Regions from separate parts of the Streptacidiphilus rugosus AM-16 genome, predicted to be linked through region 2. Evidence: predicted binding sites of a transcription regulator. Region 2 holds the regulator's gene; the other holds the start of a gene.
The links. The regulator HspR, encoded in region 2, represses chaperone genes until heat shock. The targets are predictions, from matches to a motif close to TTGAGNNNNNNNNNCTCAA.
Positions count from the first base shown of each region.

Region 1: lon (endopeptidase La) is a predicted target of HspR. The motif match lies at 4,904-4,922, and genes of this name have one in related genera.

Region 1 covers NZ_JQMJ01000004.1:6,376,133-6,386,877, reverse strand. The annotation lists gene BS83_RS37840 (multifunctional oxoglutarate decarboxylase/oxoglutarate dehydrogenase thiamine pyrophosphate-binding subunit/dihydrolipoyllysine-residue succinyltransferase subunit) at 1-1,707, opposite strand, end outside; gene BS83_RS37835 (sensor histidine kinase) at 1,931-3,097, opposite strand; gene BS83_RS37830 (response regulator transcription factor) at 3,179-3,907, opposite strand; gene BS83_RS37825 (spermidine synthase family protein) at 4,118-4,828, opposite strand; gene lon (endopeptidase La) at 4,945-7,395, shown strand; gene BS83_RS37815 (VOC family protein) at 7,595-8,317, opposite strand; gene BS83_RS37810 (FtsW/RodA/SpoVE family cell cycle protein) at 8,511-9,941, shown strand; gene BS83_RS37805 (YVTN family beta-propeller repeat protein) at 9,963-10,745, opposite strand, start outside.
Region 2 covers NZ_JQMJ01000003.1:325,507-336,251, reverse strand. The annotation lists gene BS83_RS41420 (trypsin-like serine peptidase) at 1-511, shown strand, start outside; gene BS83_RS04965 (MFS transporter) at 594-2,000, shown strand; gene BS83_RS04960 (maleylpyruvate isomerase family mycothiol-dependent enzyme) at 2,181-3,011, opposite strand; gene BS83_RS04955 (carbon-nitrogen family hydrolase) at 3,130-3,906, shown strand; gene BS83_RS04950 (LysR family transcriptional regulator) at 3,923-4,858, opposite strand; gene BS83_RS04945 (SLAC1 family transporter) at 4,929-6,020, shown strand; gene BS83_RS04940 (heat shock protein transcriptional repressor HspR) at 6,102-6,575, opposite strand; gene dnaJ (molecular chaperone DnaJ) at 6,577-7,755, opposite strand; gene grpE (nucleotide exchange factor GrpE) at 7,844-8,515, opposite strand; gene dnaK (molecular chaperone DnaK) at 8,512-10,368, opposite strand; gene BS83_RS04920 ((Fe-S)-binding protein) at 10,619-10,745, shown strand, end outside.

The DNA.
Region 1 (10,745 bases), on a different contig from region 2:
CTTCTGGCCGACGTACTTGGTCTGCAGGAAGGTCTCGAAGGCCTCCGCCGCGTTCAGGCGGCGCAGGATGCGCAGCTGCTCCTCGCGCTCCGGGCGGTCGTGGCCGCGCTCGACGCGGGCCTGGATCCAGCGGCGCTGCTTCGGGTCCTGGATGTGCATGTACTCGATGCCGACGGTGCGGCAGTACGAGTCGCGCAGCACGCCGAGGATGTCGCGGAGCTTCATCATCGTGTGGCCGGCGAAGCCGCCGACGGCGAACTCGCGCTCCAGGTCCCACAGGGTGAGCTCGTGCGCCTGGACATCGAGGTCCGGGTGCTTGCGCTGCTTGTACTCCAGCGGGTCGGTGTCGGCCATGAGGTGGCCGCGCACGCGGAAGGAGTGGATCAGCTCCATCACGCGGGCGGTCTTGTTGACCTCGTTGTCGTGGCCGCGGGCCACGTCGGTGGCCCAGCGGACCGGCTCGTACGGGATGCGCAGCGACTCGAAGATCTTGTCGTAGAACTCGCCCTGGCCCAGCAGCAGCTGGTGCATGGTGCGCAGGAACTCGCCGGACTGCGCGCCCTGGATGACCCGGTGGTCGTAGGTGGACGTCAGCGTCATCACCTTGGAGACGCCCATCCGCGCCAGCGTCTCCTCGGCGGAGCCCTGGAACTCGGCCGGGTACTCCATCGAGCCGACGCCGAGGATGGTGCCCTGGCCGGGCATCAGGCGCGGCACGGAGTGGACGGTGCCGATGCCGCCGGGGTTGGTCAGCGAGCAGGTCACGCCGGAGAAGTCGTCGACGGTGAGCTTGTTCTGCCGGGCGCGGCGGACGATGTCCTCGTAGGCCTGCCAGAAGCCGAAGAAGTCGAGCGTCTCGGCCTTCTTGATCGCGGCCACGACCAGCTGCCGGTCGCCGTTCGGCTTGGTCAGGTCGATCGCCAGGCCGAGGTTGATGTGGTCCGGCTTGACCAGGAAGGGCTTGCCGTCCTTCTCCGTGAAGCCGTGGTTCATCGCCGGCATCGACTTGATCGCCTGGACCATGGCGTAGCCGATGATGTGCGTGAAGGACACCTTGCCGCCGCGGGCGCGCTTGAGGTGGTTGTTGATCACGATGCGGTTGTCGATCAGCAGCTTCGCCGGGATGGCGCGCACGCTGGTCGCGGTGGGCATCGAGAGCGAGGCGTCCATGTTCGTCACGATGCGGGCCGCGGGGCCCTTCAGTGCGACGAGCTCAGGGCCTGACGGTGCCTCGGCGGCGGCGGTCACGTTGGTGCTGTCCTTCACGGTGTCGGCAGGTTGGGCCGGAGTGGCCGGAACGCGCTGGGTCGGCGCGGAGGGCGCAGCCGGCTTCTGGGTGAGAGGCGCGGCCGCGGCAGCCGGAGCGGCTGCGGGGGACGGTGCGGGGACGGCGGCCGGAGGGGCAGCCGGTGCGGGGACGGCTGCCGCTGCCGGGGCCGTCGGCGCTGCGGACGCCCCGGTCACGACGACGGCGGTGGCACCCGCGTTCTGGGCCGTGCCGGCGGTGGCGGAGCCTGCCTTCGCAGCGCTCGCCTTGTAGTCGGCGAAGAAATCCCACCAGGCCCGGTCGACCGAGTTCGGGTCCTGGAGGTACTGCTGGTAGATCTCGTCCACGAGCCACTCGTTCGGTCCGAAGGCGGCACCGGGGCCGGCCTCGACCGTTGTGGCAGGTGAGCTGTTCGAGTTATGGGGGGACTGTGACGACACGGCGGCAACCGCCCTCTTCCGCTTCCGTGTGGATGGTGGACAGCGGGTAGTAAGGCTACGCCTCCGCCGCACGTCCGCGCAGGTCCCGCAGAGCAAGCGTCGCCCAGATCACAGTCCGGCCGCAAACATTGGCCGAAAAACAAGGTTAGATCTTGGACGTGATGGGGGAGAACGAGTGGCTGTTCGTGCGGTGGGGGGAGCCTGATTCGGGCGTTCTTGCGGTTCAGGACTGCCCGTGCGGCAGGATCGTCTGCGGGCGGCGGGGTCCCGGCAGGCTGACCCGGATCAGACAGCCCGCGGGGGCGTCGGCCACCGCGATGGTGCCCTCGTGCAGCTCGACCGCCCAGCGGGCGATCGCCAGACCGAGGCCGGTGCCGCCGTCGGCCCCCGGACCCTGGGCCGTGGCCACGCTGCCGCGCCCGAAGCGTTCGAACACCCGGGCCCGGTCCTCGGGGGAGATGCCGGGGCCCTCGTCCGCGACGTCCACCTGGAGGCCGCCGTCCTCGGCGCGCCGGGCGCGGACCGTGACGGTGCCGTCCTTGGGGCTGTGCCGGCAGGCGTTGTCGACCAGGTTGGCGACGACCTGGTGCAGCCGCTCCGGGTCGGCGGTGGCGGTGAGCCTGGCGGAGACGTCCAGGCGCAGCGAGACGTCCGTGCGTCTCCTGCTGGCCCCGCCGGAGACCGAGCCGTCCACGGTGAGCCCGCGCACGACGCCCGCGAGGAAGGGCTCCACCTCGAAGTCGCGCAGCTCCAGCGAGGCGACCCCGTCCGCCAGCTTGGAGAGGTCCAGCAGGTGGGCGACCAGGCGGCCGAGCCGCTCGGTCTGCTCCAGGGCGGCGGCCATGGTGGCCGGCTTCGGCTCCACCACGCCGTCCACGACGTTCTCCAGCACGGCGCGCAGCGCGGCTATGGGGGTGCGCAGCTCGTGCGAGACGTTGGCGATCAGCTCGCGCCGCTGCTGGTCCGCGGCGGCGAGGTCGTCGGCCATGGTGTTGAAGGCCACGGCCAGCTCGCCGACCTCGTCGAGCGAGCGGGTGTGCACGCGGCGGGTGTAGTCGCCGGCGGCCATGGCGCGCGCGGCGGCGGTCATCTCGCGCAGCCCCGCGGTCATGCCGTGCGCCAGCAGCTGGGTGATCAGCAGCGAGGCGATCACCGAGAAGACCATGACCACCCGGATCTGGGTGGAGGAGTTCAGCGCCAGGACGACCATCAGCGTGGAGATGCAGACCGAGGTCAGCACGAGCACGTTCAGCCTGGCCTTGACCGAGCGCAGCGGGTCCAGGGGGCGCATCCCGGCCCAGAACCGCTCGGCCCGGCCCGGGCGCGGCTCGGAGCGCGACGCCCGGGGCGGCGTCGCGGTGGTGCGTGGGTGTGGGGCCTTCCTGCTCACCAGGTCCTCACAGGTCGGGGGCTTTCGGGTCGAGCCTCCCGGCTCGGGGCCTCCGGTCGGGGGCCGACGGGCCGGGGAGGCTCACGGGTTCGGCGACTCCAGCGCGTAGCCGACGCCGTGGACGGTCCGGATCCAGTTCGCGCCGATCTTCCGGCGCAGTGCCTTCACGTGGCTGTCCACGGTGCGGGTGCCCGAGGCGTCGGTCCAGTCCCAGACCTCGGCGAGCAGTTGCTCCCTGGTCAGCACCGCGCGCGGCTGCTGCGCCAGGCAGGCCAGCAGGTCGAACTCGGTGGGGGTCAGGTGGACGTCGTCACCGGAGACCCTGACCCGGCGCTGGATGTGGTCGATCTCAAGATCGCCCAGGCGCAGCGTGCCGCCCATCGGGGTGCGTGCGGCCAGCTGGGCCCGCTCGATCCGGCGGAGCAGCACGTTGACCCGTGCGGCCAGCTCTCGCATCGAGAAGGGCTTGGTCATGTAGTCGTCCGCACCGACGCCGAGGCCGACCAGCAGGTCCGTCTCGTCGTCACGCGCGGTGAGCATCAGCACCGGCACGGGGCGCTGTGCCTGGATCCTGCGGCATACCTCCAGGCCGTCGAAGCCGGGCAGCATCACGTCGAGCACGACCAGATCGGGCTGCCAGGTCTGGAAGCAGTCCACGGCCGTCGGGCCGTCGTGGGAGACGGCGACGCGGAAGCCCTCTGCGCCCAGCCGGGCGGCGATCGACTCGGCGATCGTCGGTTCGTCCTCGACCACCAGCACTCTGCGCTGGTTGCCCAGGCCATTGTTCGTCTGCTGCTGTACATCCGTCACGGTCACGCCACCGCCCCCAGGGCCTCGCGTTCTCGGGTCCGGGCTGAATCGGACCCTCCGGTTCGTACGGTTCGTACGGTGCCCCCACCGAGCCGCTGCCATTCACTCGCAATCGCAGCGTACGGACCGGAGGCCCGCTGTGGCAGGCCGTCGTGGGATAAACCGACCCTTCGGGGGGTGGGCACGGTCCGAGACCATACCGTGCGTCACCTAGACGCGCGAGGACAGGTACACGACATCGGGAGCGCCGCGCTCCACATGGACCGGCACCTCGATCACTTCGATCCGGGCGAAACGGGCGCGCAGCCGTGACTCGAACTCCCTCGAGTGCGCCGCGCTCCACACCGCCAGCACCCCCTCGTCGGAGAGCGTCCGGTCGAGCAGGTCCAGGCCTGCCTCGCTGTACAGGGAGTCGTTGGACTCGGTCACGGTCCAGTCGGGGCCGTTGTCGATGTCGAGGCAGAGCGCGTCGTAGCGGACCTCGGTGGTGCGCAGGTGCTCCAGCAGGTCCGCGTGGACGATCTCGGTGCGCGGGTCCGCGTGCCCGGTACCGGCGAACGGGGCCAACGGGGCGTCACCCTCCGTATGCCATTCGATGATCGCGGCCTCCCGCTCGACGACGGTGATCCGTCCGGGGCGCCGGTCCTGCGAGGCCTCGGCGAGCGAGAAGCCCACGCCGAGCCCCCCGATCAGCAGGTGCGCCCCGCGCGGGGAATCCAGCGCGTCCAGCGCGGCGCTGATGAGCATGCGCTCCGACCGGCCGTCGGAGGTGTCCATCAGGAAGGTCCCGTTGGCGATGATCTCGAAGTGCGCGCCGCGGCGCCGCAGCGCGACCTCGCCGAAGGGGCCTTCGCGCCGGTCGAGCAGTTCGGGGGTGGCGTCGGCGTCGGTGTCGCGAGCGCCCTCGTGGTGGGTGGACATGGGCACTATCGTGCCCGACGCCGCTGATCGCTCAGAGCGAACAGCCCCCGGGGAACAATGCGAGGGTCATGAACCTTTAGTGCAGGTAACTCAACTTGCATGCCAGGGGAGAGATCATGGCTTCGACTTCCGCAACGCTCACCCTGCCGGTGCTGCCGCTCGACGACGACGCGGTACTCCCCGGCATGGTCGTTCCGCTCGACCTTTCCGACCAGGACGTCCGTGCCGCTGTGGAGGCCGCGCAGGCGGCGGTCCGGGAGACGGGGGCGCACGCCCCCGGCATCAGGACGGTGGCCAACGCCCGCAAGGCGCGCGTGCTGCTCGTCCCGCGGGTCGACGGCGCCTACGGCGCGATCGGCACGCTGGCCACGATCGAGCAGGTCGGCCGTCTCGCCGACGGCGACCCTGCCGCGCTGGTGCGCGGCGTGCGCCGGGTCAGGATCGGGGCGGGCACGACGGGCCCCGGCGCGGCCCTCTGGGTCGAGGCCGTCGCGGTCGAGGAGACCCCGGTCCCCTCGCCGCTGCCCGGCTCCGTCGCCGAGACCGTCCGCGAGTACAAGGCGCTGACCACCACCTGGCTGCAGAAGCGCGGCGCGTGGCAGGTCGTCGACCGGGTCGCCCAGATGGAGGGCGTCTCCGAGCTCGCCGACAACATCGGGTACGCCCCCTTCCTGACCGTGGCCCAGAAGGTCCAGGTGCTGGAGGAGCTCGACCCGATCACCCGGCTCAAGGTCTCGCTGCAGCTGCTGAAGGACCACCTGGCCGAGGCGGAGGTCCAGGAGACCATCCGCAAGGACGTCCAGGAGGGCATGGAGAAGCAGCAGAAGGAGTTCCTGCTCCGCCGCCAGCTCGACGCGGTGAAGAAGGAGCTGGCCGACCTCAACGGCGAGCCGGACTCCGAGGAGGAGGACTACCGCGCCCGCGTCGAGGCCGCCGACCTGCCCGAGAAGGTCAAGGAGGCCGCCCTCAAGGAGGTCGACAAGCTGGAGCGCTCCTCGGACGCGTCCCCCGAGGGCAGCTGGATCCGCACCTGGCTGGACACGGTCCTGGAGCTCCCCTGGAACACGCGGACCGAGGACGCCTACGACATCGCCGGCGCGCGGGCCGTGCTGGACGCGGACCACTTCGGTCTGGACGACGTCAAGGAGCGGATCGTCGAGTACCTCGCGGTCAGGAAGCGCCGGGCCGACCGCGGTCTCGGCCTGGTCGGCGGCCGCCGCGGCGGTGCGGTGCTCGCCCTGGTCGGTCCGCCCGGGGTCGGAAAGACCAGCTTGGGCGAGAGTGTCGCGCGGGCCATGGGACGTGAGTTCGTCCGCGTCGCCCTCGGCGGCGTCCGCGACGAGGCGGAGATCCGGGGCCACCGGCGCACCTACGTCGGCGCGCTGCCCGGCCGCATCGTGCGGGCGATCAAGGAGGCCGGTTCGATGAACCCGGTCGTGCTGCTCGACGAGATCGACAAGGTCGGCTCCGACTACCGCGGCGACCCGGCGGCGGCGCTGCTGGAGGTCCTGGACCCGGCCCAGAACCACACCTTCCGCGACCACTACCTGGAGGTCGAGCTCGACCTCTCCGACGTGGTCTTCCTCGCCACGGCCAACGTGCTGGAGGCCATCCCCGAGCCGCTGCTCGACCGGATGGAGCTGGTGCGCCTGGACGGCTACACCGAGGACGAGAAGGTCGTCATCGCCCGCGACCACCTGCTCCCGCGCCAGCTGGAGCGGGCCGGCCTGGGCAGCGACGAGGTCGTGGTCGAGGAGGACGCACTGCGCAAGCTCGCGGCCGAGTACACCCGCGAGGCGGGCGTCCGCACGCTGGAGCGCGCGGTCGCGCGGATCCTGCGCAAGGTCGCGGCCCAGCAGGAGCTCGGCGAGGAGGGCGCGGAGCTGCCGCGCACCGTCGCCGAGTCCGACCTGCGCGGCCTGATCGGCCGGCCCCGGTTCACCCCGGAGCACGCGCAGGAGCCGGAGGAGCGGCGGACCGCGGTGCCGGGCGTCGCGACGGGCCTGGCGGTCACCGGCGCGGGCGGCGACGTCCTCTTCGTCGAGGCCTCGCTGAACGACCCGGAGACGGGCGGCAGCGGCCTGCAGTTGACCGGTCAGCTGGGTGAGGTCATGAAGGAGTCGGCGCAGATCGCGCTCAGCTTCCTGCGGTCGCACGGGGCGGAGCTCGAACTGCCGGTGACCTCGCTGCGCGAGCGCGGCGTCCACCTCCACGTCCCGGCGGGCGCGGTCCCGAAGGACGGCCCGAGCGCGGGCGTCACGATGACGACGGCCCTGGCCTCCCTGCTGTCCGGCCGGAAGGTGCGGCCGGATGTCGCGATGACGGGCGAGGTCTCGCTGACCGGCAGGGTGCTGCCGATCGGCGGCGTCAAGCAGAAGCTGCTGGCGGCGGACCGGGCCGGGATCACCACCGTCCTGATCCCCTCCCGCAACGAGGCCGACCTGGACGACGTCCCGGCCGAGGTCCTCTCCCGCCTCACCGTCCACGCGGTCTCCGACGTCCGCCAGGTCCTCGACCTGGCCCTGGAGCCGGCGGTCCAGCTCCGTAAGGAGACGATCGCCGCGTAGCGTGCACCACCCCAGGGGCGCGAGGAACTGCGCGCCCCTGGCGCGCGGCCGGGTCGCCTCACGGTGAACAGGCAGCTGCACTTCCCAGGGGCGCGAGGAACTGCGCGACAAGCCACCGGCATGCGGATGGTCCTCAACGGGCAGGGCCATCCGCCTCGGGTGGTTTCTCGCGCAGTTCCTCGCGCCCCTGAAGGTGCAACTACTTCAGGGCGCCCGTGTGCGGGTCGCGGGCGGTGAGGCAGTAGACGCCGCCGGAGGGGTCGCGCATCACGGTCCAGTGGGAGAACGCGGCGACGAACGTCGCTCCCCGCTTCTCGTGGGCCGCGCGGGCGGCCTCGCGATCCTCGCAGGCGAAGTCCAGGTGGGCGCCGGTGGCCCGCGGCGCGTCCAGGCGCTGCAGCAGGATCCGGACCGGCAGGTCCGCCGGCGGCTTGACCACCCGGAACTCCGAGCGGGAGCCGGTCAGCACCGGCCAGCCGGTCAGCGTGCCCCAGAAGGTCGACTCCTCCTCGAACGCCTCCGGTGCGATGTCGACGCAGACCTGGTCCAGGCGGGTGCCGTCGAACACCTCCGGCCTGACCTTCTCGCCCGCCCACGCCCCCACGCAGAACTGCTGGCCCGACGGTGAGGCCAGCACCGCCCAGCGACCGTGGTCCGCGACCACCCGCGCGCCCGCCGCCTCCGCGTGGTCGACCCAGGCCCGGACGTCGTCGACGTGGAAGTCGAGGTGCGCGCCGTGGCCGCCACCGCCCTGCAGCTTCACGCACGCGTCCGCGCCCCCGCCGGGCAGCAGCGTCGCGAACTCGCCGTCCTCCCCGCGGCGCGGACTCAGCGCGGTGTCCGTGACGGCGGTCCAGAACTCCGCGGCCCGCTCGAAGCTCTCCCGCGGCCGGTCGACGAAGGCGTACACCCAGCGGATCATCCCAGCTCCCTCCCCATGCCCAGGGCCCCGAGCGTAGCTTGCGTCACAGAGCGGCAACGGCCAGAACCGGAGCGCTCGCAGGTGCGTTCCCCAGGGGGACAGGGGACCTGCGAGAATGCGACGGTTCTCAGAGCGTCGGCGAAGTGTTGGGTGGGTGCAGAAGATGGGCGCACGTGGCTCGCGGAGTGCAGCCGTGGACGTGGCACCGGGGGCGAAGCGGAAGCGGAACCTGGAGCTGTTCCTGCTGCTGTTCGCGATCATCGTGTGCGTGTTCGCGGACGTGAACGCGGAGCTGGGCCTGAACGGCAAGCTCCCCAGCGGTTTCGTCCTGCAGGTGGTCGGGCTCTCGCTGATGGCCGTGGTCTCGCACCTGATCGTGCGGCGCTGGGCGCCGTACGCGGATCCGCTGATCCTGCCGCTCGCGGTGGTCCTGACCGGTCTCGGCCTGGTGATGATCCACCGGCTCGACATCTCCTACGCCAAGGTCTACAACTCGACCCCGGCGGTTCCGAACCAGGTGATGTGGACCGGCATAGCCATCGTGATCTTCGGTGGGATGATCGTCCTCATCAAGCACCACCGGCAGCTGTCCCGGTACACCTACCTGCTGATGGCCGTCTCGCTGATCGCGCTGGTCGCCCCGGCCTTCTTCGGCGGCGACGTCTACGGCGCGCGCCGCTGGATCAGGCTCGGCCCGCTCTCGTTCCAGCCGGGTGAGTTCACCAAGCTCGCGATCATCGTCTTCTTCGCCAGCTACCTGATGGCCAACCGCGACGCGCTCGCACTGGTCGGCCGCAAGTTCATGGGCATCGCGCTGCCGCGCGGCCGCAACATGGGCCCGATCCTCGTGGTCTGGGCCGTCAGCCTCGTCGTCCTCGTCTTCGAGTCCGACCTGGGCACCTCGCTGATCTTCTTCGGCGCGTTCATCATCATGCTGTACGTCGCCACCGAGCGCACCGGATGGGTCGTCCTCGGTGCGGTCATGGCCGTCGGCGGCGCGGTGGCGGCCGGCACGCTGGTCACGCACGTCACCTACCGCGTGAACAACTGGCTCGACCCGATGGCCGCGTACACGACCAATCCGGTCACCGGCAAGCCGCCGCTCGGCTCCTCCCCGCAGCTCGCCGAGTCGCTGTTCAGCCTGGCGCACGGCGGTCTTCTCGGGACCGGCCTCGGCCGTGGCGACTCCTGGCTGATCGGCTTCGCCGGGCGCAGCGACTGGATCCTCGCCACCGTCGGCGAGGAGCTCGGCACCGCAGGGATCATGGTCGTGCTGGTGCTCTACCTGGTCATGGCCCAGCGTGGACTGCGCACCGCCGTCCGGCTCACCGACCCCTTCGGCAAGCTGCTGGCGGCGGGCCTCGCGGCCGCGCTCGTGCTGCAGGTCTTCGTCGTCACCGGCGGCGTCATCGGACTGATCCCGCAGACCGGAAAGGCGCTGCCGTTCCTCGCCCAGGGTGGTTCCTCCACCGTCGCGAACTGGGTGATGGTCGCGCTGCTGATCAAGCTCAGTGACGCCTCGGGCCGCGCCGAGCTCGAACCCAAGCCCGACCCGGCCGAGACCCTGACCATTTCCGCCGAGGAGATCGCCCGCGCCCGCGCCGAGCTGGAGCAGTCCGGCTGACCTGCTGACCGGCTCTGTGCCTCAGCGGAAGACGCCGGTGTGCCCGAGCGAGTAGCGGCCGGGCTGCGGGTAGACGCAGAGACCGTGCGGGCCGTCGCCGACCGGGATCTTGGCGAGCAGCTTGCCGTCGGCCGTCGACATCGCGTAGACGACGCTGTTGTAGCGGCCGGTGAGCCAGAGCACCTTGCCGTCCGCGGAGACGCCGCCCATGTCCGGGCTGCCGCCGCCGGGGATCCACCACTTGTGGACGAGCTGCCCGGTCGCGAAGTCCAGGACCGAGACGGAGCCCTCGCCGCGGTTGGAGATGTACAGGTCCTTCGAGTCACGGCTGACGTAGAGGCCGTGCGCGCCGGCGCCGGTCGGCAGCAGCTGCGGCTTCGAGAAGGTGTCGCCGTTCAGTTCCCAGACGCCGTTGGCCACCATGTCGGCGACGTACCAGACCTTGCCGTTCGGGGAGATCTTGACGTCCTGCGGCATCGAGCCGTTCATCGGGATCTTCTGCTTCGCGACGATCTCCATCTTCGCGGTGTCGACCTTGAGCAGGTCGCCGGAGAACTCGCAGGAGACGATGAAGTACTTGCCGTCGGGCGAGAAGTCCGCGTGGTTGACGCCGGCGCACTGGGACGGGATCGCCTTCACGACCTTCATGGTGTGCGCGTCGCGGAAGACCAGCTGGTGGTCGGCGGAGGCCATCACCACGGCGTACTTGCCGTCCGGCGTGAAGTAGAGGTTGTACGGGTCGTGCACGTCGACCGTCGCGCCCGCCTTGCCGGTGGCCGGGTCGATCGGGGTGAGGGTGTTGCC
Region 2 (10,745 bases):
GGACTACAAGCACGGCCTGTCGGCGGCCAAGCAGCCCTACGGCATCTGGCCGGTGACCAAGGTCTTCAAGGACGCCCACTTCACCAGCTCCTACGGCGCGCCCAGCGACTACGACTACGCCTTCGCCCAGGTCGCCAACAACGCCCAGGGCAAGACCGTGCAGAGTGTCACCGGCGGAAACTGGCTCACCCGCACGTCGAGCTACTACCTCTACGTGACGGTGCTCGGCTACCCGAAGATCACCGCGGACAGCGCCGACTCGGCCATCCGCTGCACGCCGAAGGTACGCACCAGCAAGCTGGCCGGCTACCGGCAGATGGTGACCTACTGCACCGGCTTCTACGGCGGCACCTCCGGCGGTCCGTGGATCACTTACTTCAACGGCAAGAGCGGCTGGATCGTCGGCCTCACCGGCGGCGAGGACGCCGGCGGCCCGAACAGCTGGACCAGCTACAGCCCGATCTTCGACGACCGCATCTTCAGCCTCTTCTCCTACGCGCAGGCCCACTGACCTGCGGCTGAACCGTACGCCCCGGGGTCGGGCGGACCGCGCCGCCGGGACGGATTCGTCCTACCAATAGGATGGGCGCATCATGACAGCCGACCCTGCCGCCGCCCCGGGCGCCGCCGTGCCCACCGTCGCAGCCGCCGAGGGCGTGGCGACGGCCGTCACGGTGCGCCGCGAGCCGCCGGGCGGCCGGGCGGCGTGGACCGCGTGGGGCATCGGGGTCACGGTCTACGTGCTGGCCGTGGTCCACCGCACCAGCCTCGGCGTGGCCGGGCTGGACGCGGCCGCACGGTTCGGGATCAACGCCTCCGCGCTCTCGACCTTCTCCATCCTCCAGGTCCTGGTCTACGCGAGCATGCAGATACCGGTCGGCCTGCTCGTCGACCGCCACGGCCCGCGCCGGATCCTCAGCGCGGGCCTCGTGCTGCTCACGGCCGGGCAGCTCGGCTTCGCGCTGGCCACGTCCTTCACCCCGGCGCTGCTCGCCCGCGGCGTGCTGGGCTGCGGCGACGCGATGACCTTCGTCAGCGTGCTGCGGATCGGCGCACGCTGGTTCCCGGTCTTCCGCAACCCGTTCATCGCGCAGCTGACCGGGTTGGTCGGCACCATGGGCAATCTGGTCAGCACGATGGTGCTCTCCCAGGTCCTGCACAGCGCCGGCTGGACGCCGACCTTCGCCACGACGGCGCTGCTGGGCGTCGGCGTGCTGGCCCTGGTCCTGCTGGCGCTGCGCGAGACGCCGGAGAGCGCGGCGCGCGAACCGCTGTTCGCGCGGCGGCGCGCGGTCGACGCTCCTGACCGGGCCAGGGGCTTCTCGCTGCGCGAGCAGATCCGTGCCGCCTGGAGCGAGCCGGGGACCCGGCTGGGCATGTGGGTGCACTTCACGACGGCGTTCCCCGCGTCCAGCTTTCTGCTGCTCTGGGGCATGCCCTTCCTGATGGAGGGGCAGGGCATGTCCCGTGCGGCCGCCAGCGGGATGCTGAGCCTGGTGATCGTCGCGGGCATGGGCTTCTCGGTGCTGTTCGGCCAGCTGATGTCCCGCCGCCCGGGCCTGCGGACGCCGACGGTCTTCCTGGTGGTGCTGGTGACCGGCGGCGTCTGGGGCCTGGTCCTGGCCTGGCCGGGCGGGCACGTGCCGGTCTGGCTGCTGGTCGCCCTGGTCGTGGTGATGGGCAGCAACGGCCCGGCCTCACTGATCGGCCTCGACTACGCCCGCCCGGTCAACCCGCCGGAGCGGATCGGCACGGCGTCGGGCATCGTCAACATGGGCGGATTCATCGCCGCGGTTCTGGCCCTCTTCCTGATCGGCCTCGTCCTCGACGCGACGACGTCGGGCTCCGCCGCGACGTACACCCCGTCGGCGTTCCGTGCCGCGTTCACCACGCTGTACGCCCCGATGGCCCTGGGCCTCTTCCAGATCCTCCGCCTCCGCCGCGCCGCGCTCCGCCGCGAGAGCCAGCTGATCCCCCAGCCCCGCGCCGCGGGCGCATAAAGGGGCGATAGCAACCACCCGGTGCGGATGGCCCTCCGCGTCGAGGACCATCCGCACGCGGGAGGGGGTACCTCCCGGCCGAAGGCTGGGGGCTTGCCGCGCACGCAGTTGATCAAGCAGAGCCCCGCGCCCCTGAGGCAGTGCAACTGCCCCTTGGCCAAGAGCTGCCGCGCCGTCCTGCTACGGCGTGACCGCGAAGTTGTCCAGGATGCGGCGCGCCAGCGCCTCGTCGCCCTCGGTCTTCACGTCCGCCGCGGACGCCGTGACGCGGCCGCAGGCGAGGCGGGCGTAGGTCTCCCAGTCCGTGGTGACGCGGACCACCGGGGCCAGCGGGACCTGGGCGTCGACGCTGCCGCGGCCGGCCTCGTCCACGTGGACCGTGCGCATGAACTCCTGTGCGCCGTGGACGTCGAAGACCACCGCCGAGCCCGCCGGCGCGCCCGCGAGCTTCGCGACGGCCTTGGGGAGGAGCTCGATCAGGTAGTCGCGGGTGATCGCCGCGGCCGGGGTGTCCAGGCCGCCGGGGGCGTGCAGCGCCCGGCGGACGTCCTGCTCGTGGGTCCAGACGTCGAAGACGCGGGTGCGCAGCAGCTGGTGGTAGGGGACGTCACGGCTGTACGGGCCCATCGGCCAGCGGATGTCGTCCATCGGCTCGTAGCGCGTGTTGGTGCGCAGCGCCCGGCCGCGGCGGATGATGGTGTACTCCAGCTCCGCCGTCATCTCGGGCGCGGTGTGGCAGCGCCGCTTGTCGACCGGCACCTCGCAGTAGCGGCTGAACTCGTCCACCACGTGGCGCAGGTCGCGCGGGAGCGTGTGGATCGGGCGCGGGTCGCCGAGCAGCTCCAGCTCCATGGCGATGACGTGCGAGACGACGTCCCTGACTGACCAGCCGGGGCACTCGGTCGGACGGTTCCACGCGCCCTCGCTCAGCGGGGCGACCAGCTCGGATATGGCCTCGATGGACTGGGTCCAGGCATCGGCGTATGCCTGGACGGTCTGCTTGTCGGTCACGTTCACGACCCCTCGGCGGAGCAGCCAATTGCGCTATGGGCACGTTACGCTGCCTGGTGTTCCCAGGTCGGCGCTTTCCCGTGTTGATCGTAGGGCCCTTGACGAAGCGGGTGGTACCGTGCGCGCCTCTCTTGTCCAGATCGATGTGAACGAGCGGGAGTCCGCCGCCGAACGCCGGGTGCGGATCGCGGAGCTCGTGCGCTCGCTGCGCGGCTCGGATCTGGTGGTCCTGCCCGAGTTGTGGCCGCTCGGCGGCTTCGCCTACGAGGGCTGGCAGGCGGGGGCGGAGACCCTGGACGGACCGACCGCTGACGCCATGTCGGCTGCCGCCCGTGACGCGGGCGTCTGGCTGCACGCCGGTTCGATCGTCGAGCGGGACCCGGAGGGGCCGCTCTACAACACCTCGCTGCTCTTCGCCCCCGACGGCGAACTGCACGCCCTCTACCGGAAGATCCACCGCTTCGGTTTCGACAGCGGCGAGGCCGCGTTGATGGCCGCGGGCGAGGAACTGGCCGTCGTGGACACGCCGTTCGGGCGGATGGGCCTGGCCACCTGCTACGACCTGCGGTTCCCCGAGCTGTTCCGGGCGATGCTGGACCGCGGCGCCGAGCTCTTCGTCGTTCCCGCGGCGTGGCCGGCCCGGCGGACGGCGCACTGGTCGCTGCTGGCCCGGGCGCGGGCCGTGGAGGAGCAGGCGCTGGTCTTCGCCTGCAACAACGCGGGGACGCACGGCGGTGTGGAGCAGGCCGGTCTTAGCGTGGTCGTCGATCCGTGGGGCGAGGTGCTGGGGGAGGCGGGGACCGGGGAGCAGGTGCTCACGGTGGAGTTCGACCCGGCGGTCGTGGCCAGGACCCGCGAGGAGTTCCCGGTGCTGCGGGACCGTCAGAAGTGGTGAGGGGCGGCGCTGGCGGTCAGCCCTGACGGTTCGGCCGCACGCTCCTGATCAGGGAGAGGAGCTCCCGTGCCGGACCCTTGGGCTTGCTGCCCTTGGGCCAGATCGCCCGCAGCGGCCGCTGGAGGGGGAGTTCCTCGACCGGCACGGCCACCAGCCGGCCCGAGGCGAGCTCGTCGGCGACGGCGAGCTCGCTGACCGCGGCCGGTCCCGCGCCGCTGGTGGCCGCGGACTTCAGCGCCGTGGTCGAGGCGAGGGTGAGCAGCGGGGCGGCCAGGCCGCCCGACGCGGCCAGCGCGGCGTCCAGCACCTCGCGGGTGCCGCTCCCCTGTTCGCGCAGGATCAGCGGGGTGGCGGCGACCTCGTCCGCGGTCAGCGGTGCGCGCCTGCGAGCCCAGCGGTGCGTCGGGGAGACGACCAGCACCAGGCGGTCGTGGGCGATGACGACGCCGTCGACGCCGGCGGGCAGCCGGACCCCTTCGACGAAGCCCAGGTCGGCCTCGTCCGCGAGCACCTGCGCGGCGACCTCCGCGGAGTTCGCCGCCCGCAGTGTCACCGCGGTGCCGGGGAGGGCGGCGTGCAGCGCGAGCAGCCAGCCCGGCATCAGGTACTCGGCCACCGTCAGGCTCGCCGAGACCCGGAGCCTGGCGTCGCGCTGCTCGCGCAGGGCGGCGATGCCCGCGTCCAGGCCGCGTGCCGCGGCGACCACCTGCCCGGCCCACTCCGCGACCAGCGCCCCCGCCTCGGTGGGACGCGAGCCGCGCGGGGAGCGGTCCAGCAGGGTGACGCCGATCTGCCGTTCCATGGACGCGATCCTGGCGGAGGCCGCGGGCTGGGTGATGCCGAGAGCGGCGGCCGCCCGGCCCAGGCTGCCCAGCCTGACCACTTCGAGCAGCAGCTCGAGCGCGCCCAGGTCCGGGACGCGCGGGGAGAGGGGAGCCGGGCTCGTACTCATAGACGCAGCTTATGCCCTCATCGCCACGGACTCCCTACCGACCGCTCCGACCTGCGGCGATGGTGGAGATATGGCAACCACCACGCCCAGCGCGCCGCTCACCCGGCGGCTCACCGGCCACCGCTTCGTCGAGGCCGCGGGCCGGTTCGGACCGAACTGGTACGCCGCGGTGATGGGCACGGCGATCATGGCCAACGGCGCCCACGCGCTGCCCGGCGCGGTCGGCCGGGCGCTCGGCGCCTGGGCCGCGCTCTTCTGGGTGCTGGGCTTCGCCGGCCTGCTGACGCTGACCCTCGTCCGGCTGGCCGGACGGCTGCACCACGAGCGGGTCCGGCCGCTGGACGACGCCTCCGTGGCGGTCTTCCTCGGCTGCCCGCCGATGGCGCTGCTCGCCGTCGGCTTCGGCGCGCTGGGCGCGGGCGAGCCGCTGCTCGGCCACCAGCTCGCCCTGGCACTGGACGTGGTGCTGTGGACGGTCGGCACCGGCTACGCGCTCTGGGCGGCCGGAGCGGTGATGTACCGGCTGGCGACCCGCTACGGGACCGCCCGCGCCGACGCCGCGCCGACCTGGCTGCTGCCCGTGGTCGCGCCGATGGTCTCGGCCGCGCTCGGCCCGGCGTTGATCCCGCACCTGCCCGCCGGTCAGGCGCAGCTGACCCTGCTCTACGCCTGCCTGGCCATGTTCGGCATGAGCCTGATCGCGGTCCTGGTGCTGCTGCCCACCCTCTTCGGCCGCCTGGCCCACGAGGGTCCGCTGCCCCCGGCCCTGGTGCCGACTCTCTTCCTGGTGCTGGGCCCGCTCGGGCAGTCGGTGACCGCGGTGACCCAGTTCGCCGCCCACGGTCCGGTCGCGTTCCAGTCCTTCGCACTGCTCTACGGCGTCCCCGTGATCGGCTTCGCCCTGCTCTGGCTGGCCCTGGCCGGCACGGCGACGCTGCGCGGACTGCGGGGCGGCATGCCGTTCGCGATGACCTGGTGGGCCTGGACCTTCCCCGTCGGCACCTGCGTGACCGGCGCGGCCGGCCTCTACGCCCGCACCGGCCTGGTCGCCTTCGCGGTTCTCGCGGTCGTCCTCTACGCGCTGCTGGCCACCGCCTGGCTCGCCGTGACGGCCGGCACCCTGCGGCACCTGCCGCGGTTCACCGCGGTCCGCACGGCCTGAGCAAGCCCGAGGGGCCGTACCCCTGCGGGTACGGCCCCTCGGTGGGAGCTTCCGGCCGGGCGTGCGACGGACGGCAGCGCCTCAGCGGCCGCCGTCCGGGCGGCCCTTGGGGCGCCAGACGACCAGCGCCGAGCTCTGCTGGTACGGCACCAGATCGCGTCGGTAGGAGGCGTGCACCGCCGCGGCCGCGGCCTCCGCCGCGCCCTGGAGCTCGGCGACGCGCGCCTGGAGCGCGGCCACCTGGTTCTCCAGCTCGATGATGCGCTTGATCCCGGCGAGGTTGATGCCCTCCTCCTGGGAGAGCCGCTGGACCTCGCGCAGCTGCTCGATGTCCCGAGCCGAGTAACGCCGGCCCCGGCCCGCGGTGCGGTCGGGGGAGACGAGCCCCAGCCGGTCGTACTGACGCAGCGTCTGCGGGTGCAGCCCGCTCAGCTCCGCCGCGACCGAGATGACGTAGACGGGGCTGTACTCCGTCAGCTGGTAGGTCACCCGCACACCGCGTGGCGCGCCGCCGCCGGCCGCGCCCGCAGCGTTTCCGTCGTTCACGCCGGGCATCTCACGCCTCCTCCGCTGCCTTGAACAGAGCCGCCCGCGGGTCGTCCGCGGCGGTCGCCTCGCGGTACTTCTCCAGGGCCGCCTTGGCCTCGCCCTCCGTCTCCGGGGGGACCGCCACCTCGACCGTCACCAGCAGGTCGCCGCGGGTGCCGTCCTTGCGGACCGCGCCCTTGCCGCGGGCCCGCATGGTCAGGCCGTTGGAGGTGCCCGCCGGGATCTTCATGGAGACCGGCGGACCGCCCAGAGTGGGCACCCTGATCGTGCCGCCGAGCGCCGCCTCGGGGAAGGAGACCGGCACCGTCACCGTCAGGTTGTCGCCGCGCCGGCCGAAGACCGGGTGCGGCTGGACGTGCACGGTGACGTACAGGTCGCCCGGCTGGCCGCCGCGCTCGCCCTGTGCGCCCTTGCCCTTGAGCCGGATGCGCTGGTCCTCGCCGACGCCGGCCGGGATCCGCACCTGCATCGTCCGCGCCGAGGTGGCGCGGCCGCTGCCGTGGCAGACCTCGCAGGGGTCGTCGACCAGCAGGCCGCGGCCCTTGCAGTCGCGGCAGGGCTCGCTGAGCGCGAAGCTGCCCTGGCCCCGGCTGACGTGCCCGGTGCCGACGCAGGTCGGGCAGACCCGCGGGGTCGTGCCGGCCTTGGCGCCGGTGCCCGAACAGGTCTTGCAGGCGGCCTGGCTGGTCATCCGGATCGGGACCGTCGCGCCCTCGACCGCCTCGACGAAGCTGAGGGTGACCTCGGACTCGACGTCCGCGCCACGTCGCGGCTGCGTCGTCGTGCCCCGCCCGCCGCGGCCGAAGAGGCCGCCGAAGACGTCGCCGATCCCGCCGCCGCCACCGCCGCCGAAGGTGCCGCCCTGGCCGCCCCCGCTGCCGCCGAAGAGGTCGCCGAGATCGAAGTTGAAGCCGCCCGCGCCGCCCTGGCCGGTGCGGAAACCGCCGTTGGCGAAGAGCGCGCGCGCCTCGTCGTAGTCCTTGCGGCGCTTCGGGTCCGAGAGGACGTCGTTCGCCTCGGAGATCTCCTTGAAGCGCTCCTCGGCGGCCTTGTCACCCTTGTTGGCGTCGGGGTGGAACTCCCTGGCCAGCTTGCGGTAGGCCTTCTTGATCTCAGCGGTGGAGGCGTCCTTGGGCACGCCCAGGATCTTGTAGTAGTCCTTCTCCACGTAGTCCTTGCCGCTCAAAAGCTCTCCTCCTCACCGCGTTGTCAGACAGTGGCCGGGGCCGGCCGCCGTACTGGCCTCAGCCAGTCGGCGGCCGACCCCTGGCCGGCTACTCGTCCGCGTCACTCTCGCCCTTGGGGGAAGCCGCGGACTTCTCCGACTTCTTCTCGTCCGAGGCGTCCTCGTCCGAGCTGTCCTCGGCCGCGGAGCCGCCCGGCTCCGGCTCGGCCACCGCGACCCGCGCCGGACGGATGATCCGGTCGCCGATCTTGTAGCCGGGCTGCAGGATCTGCACGCAGGTCGTCTCGTCCACGTCCGCCGAGTAGCTGTGCATCAGCGCCTCGTGCAGCTGCGGGTCGAAGGGCTCGCCCTGCTTGCCGAACTGCTGCAGGCCGAGCTTGGCGACGACCGTCTCCAGCGACTCGCCGACCGACTTGAAGCCGCCCGTCAGCTCGTCGTGGTCGCGGGCGCGGCCGATGTCGTCCAGCACCGGGAGCAGGTTCTCCAGGATCGCGGCGACCGCGATCTCCCGTACCGTCACCCGGTCGCGCTCGACGCGCTTGCGGTAGTTCTGGTACTCGGCCTGGAGCCGCTGGAGGTCCGCCGTGCGCTCGGTGAGCTGCTTGCGCAGCTCGGCGGCGGACTCGGCGCCCGCACCGGCCTCCTCCGCGGCGGCCTTGGCGTCGGCGGGCTTGGAGCCCGCCGAGCCGCGGCCCTTCGCGGCCTTGCCGGAAGCGGCGCCGGGCTCCTCAGCGTTGCCCTGCGTCTCCTCCGTCGTCACTTGGCACCGCCCTCGCGCTTCTCGTCGTCGACGATCTCGGCGTCGACCACGTCGTCGTCGGCGTGGGCGTCCGCACCCGGCGCGTCGGAAGGAGCACCGGCCGCGGCCGCGGCGTCGCCGCCGGCGTTGGCGTAGAGGGCCTGGCCCAGCTTCTGGGAGACGGTGGAGAGCTTCTCGGACGCCTCGCGGATGGCCGCGGTGTCCTCGCCCTTCAGCTTGTCCTTGAGCTCGACGACGGCGGCGTTGACCTCGTCCTTGACCTCGCCGGGGACCTTGTCCTCGTTGTCCTTGACGAACTTCTCGGTCGTGTAGACGAGCTGCTCGGCGGTGTTGCGGGTCTCCGCGGCCTCGCGACGACGGTGGTCGTCGTCGGCGAACTGCTCGGCCTCGCGCATCATCCGCTCGATGTCCTCCTTGGGGAGGGCCGAGCCGCCGGTGACGGCCATGCGCTGCTCCTTGCCCGTCCCCAGGTCCTTGGCGGAGACGTGCATGATGCCGTTGGCGTCGATGTCGAAGGTGACCTCGATCTGCGGCAGGCCGCGCGGGGCCGGCGGCAGGCCGGTCAGCTCGAACATGCCGAGCTTCTTGTTGTACGCCGCGATCTCGCGCTCGCCCTGGTAGACCTGGATCTGCACGGACGGCTGGTTGTCCTCGGCCGTGGTGAAGATCTCGGAGCGCTTGGTCGGGATCGTGGTGTTGCGCTCGATCAGCTTGGTCATGATGCCGCCCTTGGTCTCGATGCCGAGGGACAGCGGGGTGACGTCGAGCAGCAGGACGTCCTTGACCTCGCCCTTGAGGACACCGGCCTGGAGGGACGCGCCGATGGCGACGACCTCGTCCGGGTTCACGCCCTTGTTGGGCTCCTTGCCGCCGGTCAGCTCGCGGACGAGCTCGGCGACGGCCGGCATGCGGGTGGAGCCGCCGACCATGACCACGTGGTCGATCTCGGACAGCTGGATGCCGGCGTCCTTGATGACGTTGTGGAAGGGGTTCTTGCAGCGGTCCAGGAGGTCCGCGGTGAGCTGCTGGAACTGGGCCCGGGTGAGCTTCTCGTCCAGGTGCAGCGGGCCCTCGGCCGAGGCCGTGATGTAGGGGAGGTTGATCGTGGTCTCCGTGGAGGAGGAGAGCTCGATCTTGGCCTTCTCGGCCGCCTCGCGCAGACGCTGCAGCGCCATCTTGTCCTTGGACAGGTCGACGCCGTGGCCGTTCTGGAACTGCTTGACCAGGTGGTCGACGACGCGCTGGTCCCAGTCGTCACCACCGAGGTGGTTGTCACCGTTGGTGGCCTTCACCTCGACGACGCCGTCGCCGATCTCCAGCAGCGAGACGTCGAAGGTGCCGCCACCGAGGTCGAAGACCAGAATGGTCTGGTCGTCCTTGTCGAGGCCGTAGGCCAGCGCGGCGGCGGTCGGCTCGTTGACGATGCGCAGGACGTTGAGGCCCGCGATCTCACCGGCCTCCTTCGTCGCCTGACGCTCGGAGTCGTTGAAGTACGCCGGGACGGTGATCACCGCGTCGGCGACCTTCTCGCCCAGGTAGGCCTCGGCGTCCCGCTTGAGCTTCTGCAGGATGAACGCGGAGATCTGCTGGGGGTTGAAGTCCTTGCCGTCGAGGTTGATCTTCCAGTCCGTGCCCATGTGGCGCTTCACGGAGCGGATGGTCCGGTCGACGTTGGTGACCGCCTGGCGCTTGGCGACCTCGCCGACCAGCACCTCGCCGTTCTTCGCGAAGGCGACGACGGACGGTGTGGTCCGGGCGCCCTCTGCGTTGGTGATGACGGTGGGCTCACCGCCTTCGAGGACGCTGACGACAGAGTTCGTCGTACCGAGGTCGATTCCGACCGCACGAGCCATCGTTGAACCCTCCAAAGAGAGGAAGTTGAGCTGAACAGACTCAAGCGTGCCTCACAAATCTCCCCGCGTCAACAGAGGTGAGTGTGGGCCGCTCAACTTTATGTCGTCCTTAGCCCGCAAGGGGGCTGATGACGTAGGTCACCCGTGCTTCGGCTGTGGTTTGGGTCATGGACTCGATACTCTCGGCATGAACTGCGATAAGTTACTACTGAGTAATTGTCTGCTCCGTAGGTCATGAGGTGGAGCCCCCATGCAAATCGCCGCGATCATCGTGTCGCTCGTCCTCGCCGTGGTCGGCGTGGCGCTCTTCGTGCGCGCGATCCTGCAGATCTACGGCTTCGTCAGGCTCGGCCAGAAACTGCCGGCCGGCGCGCGCA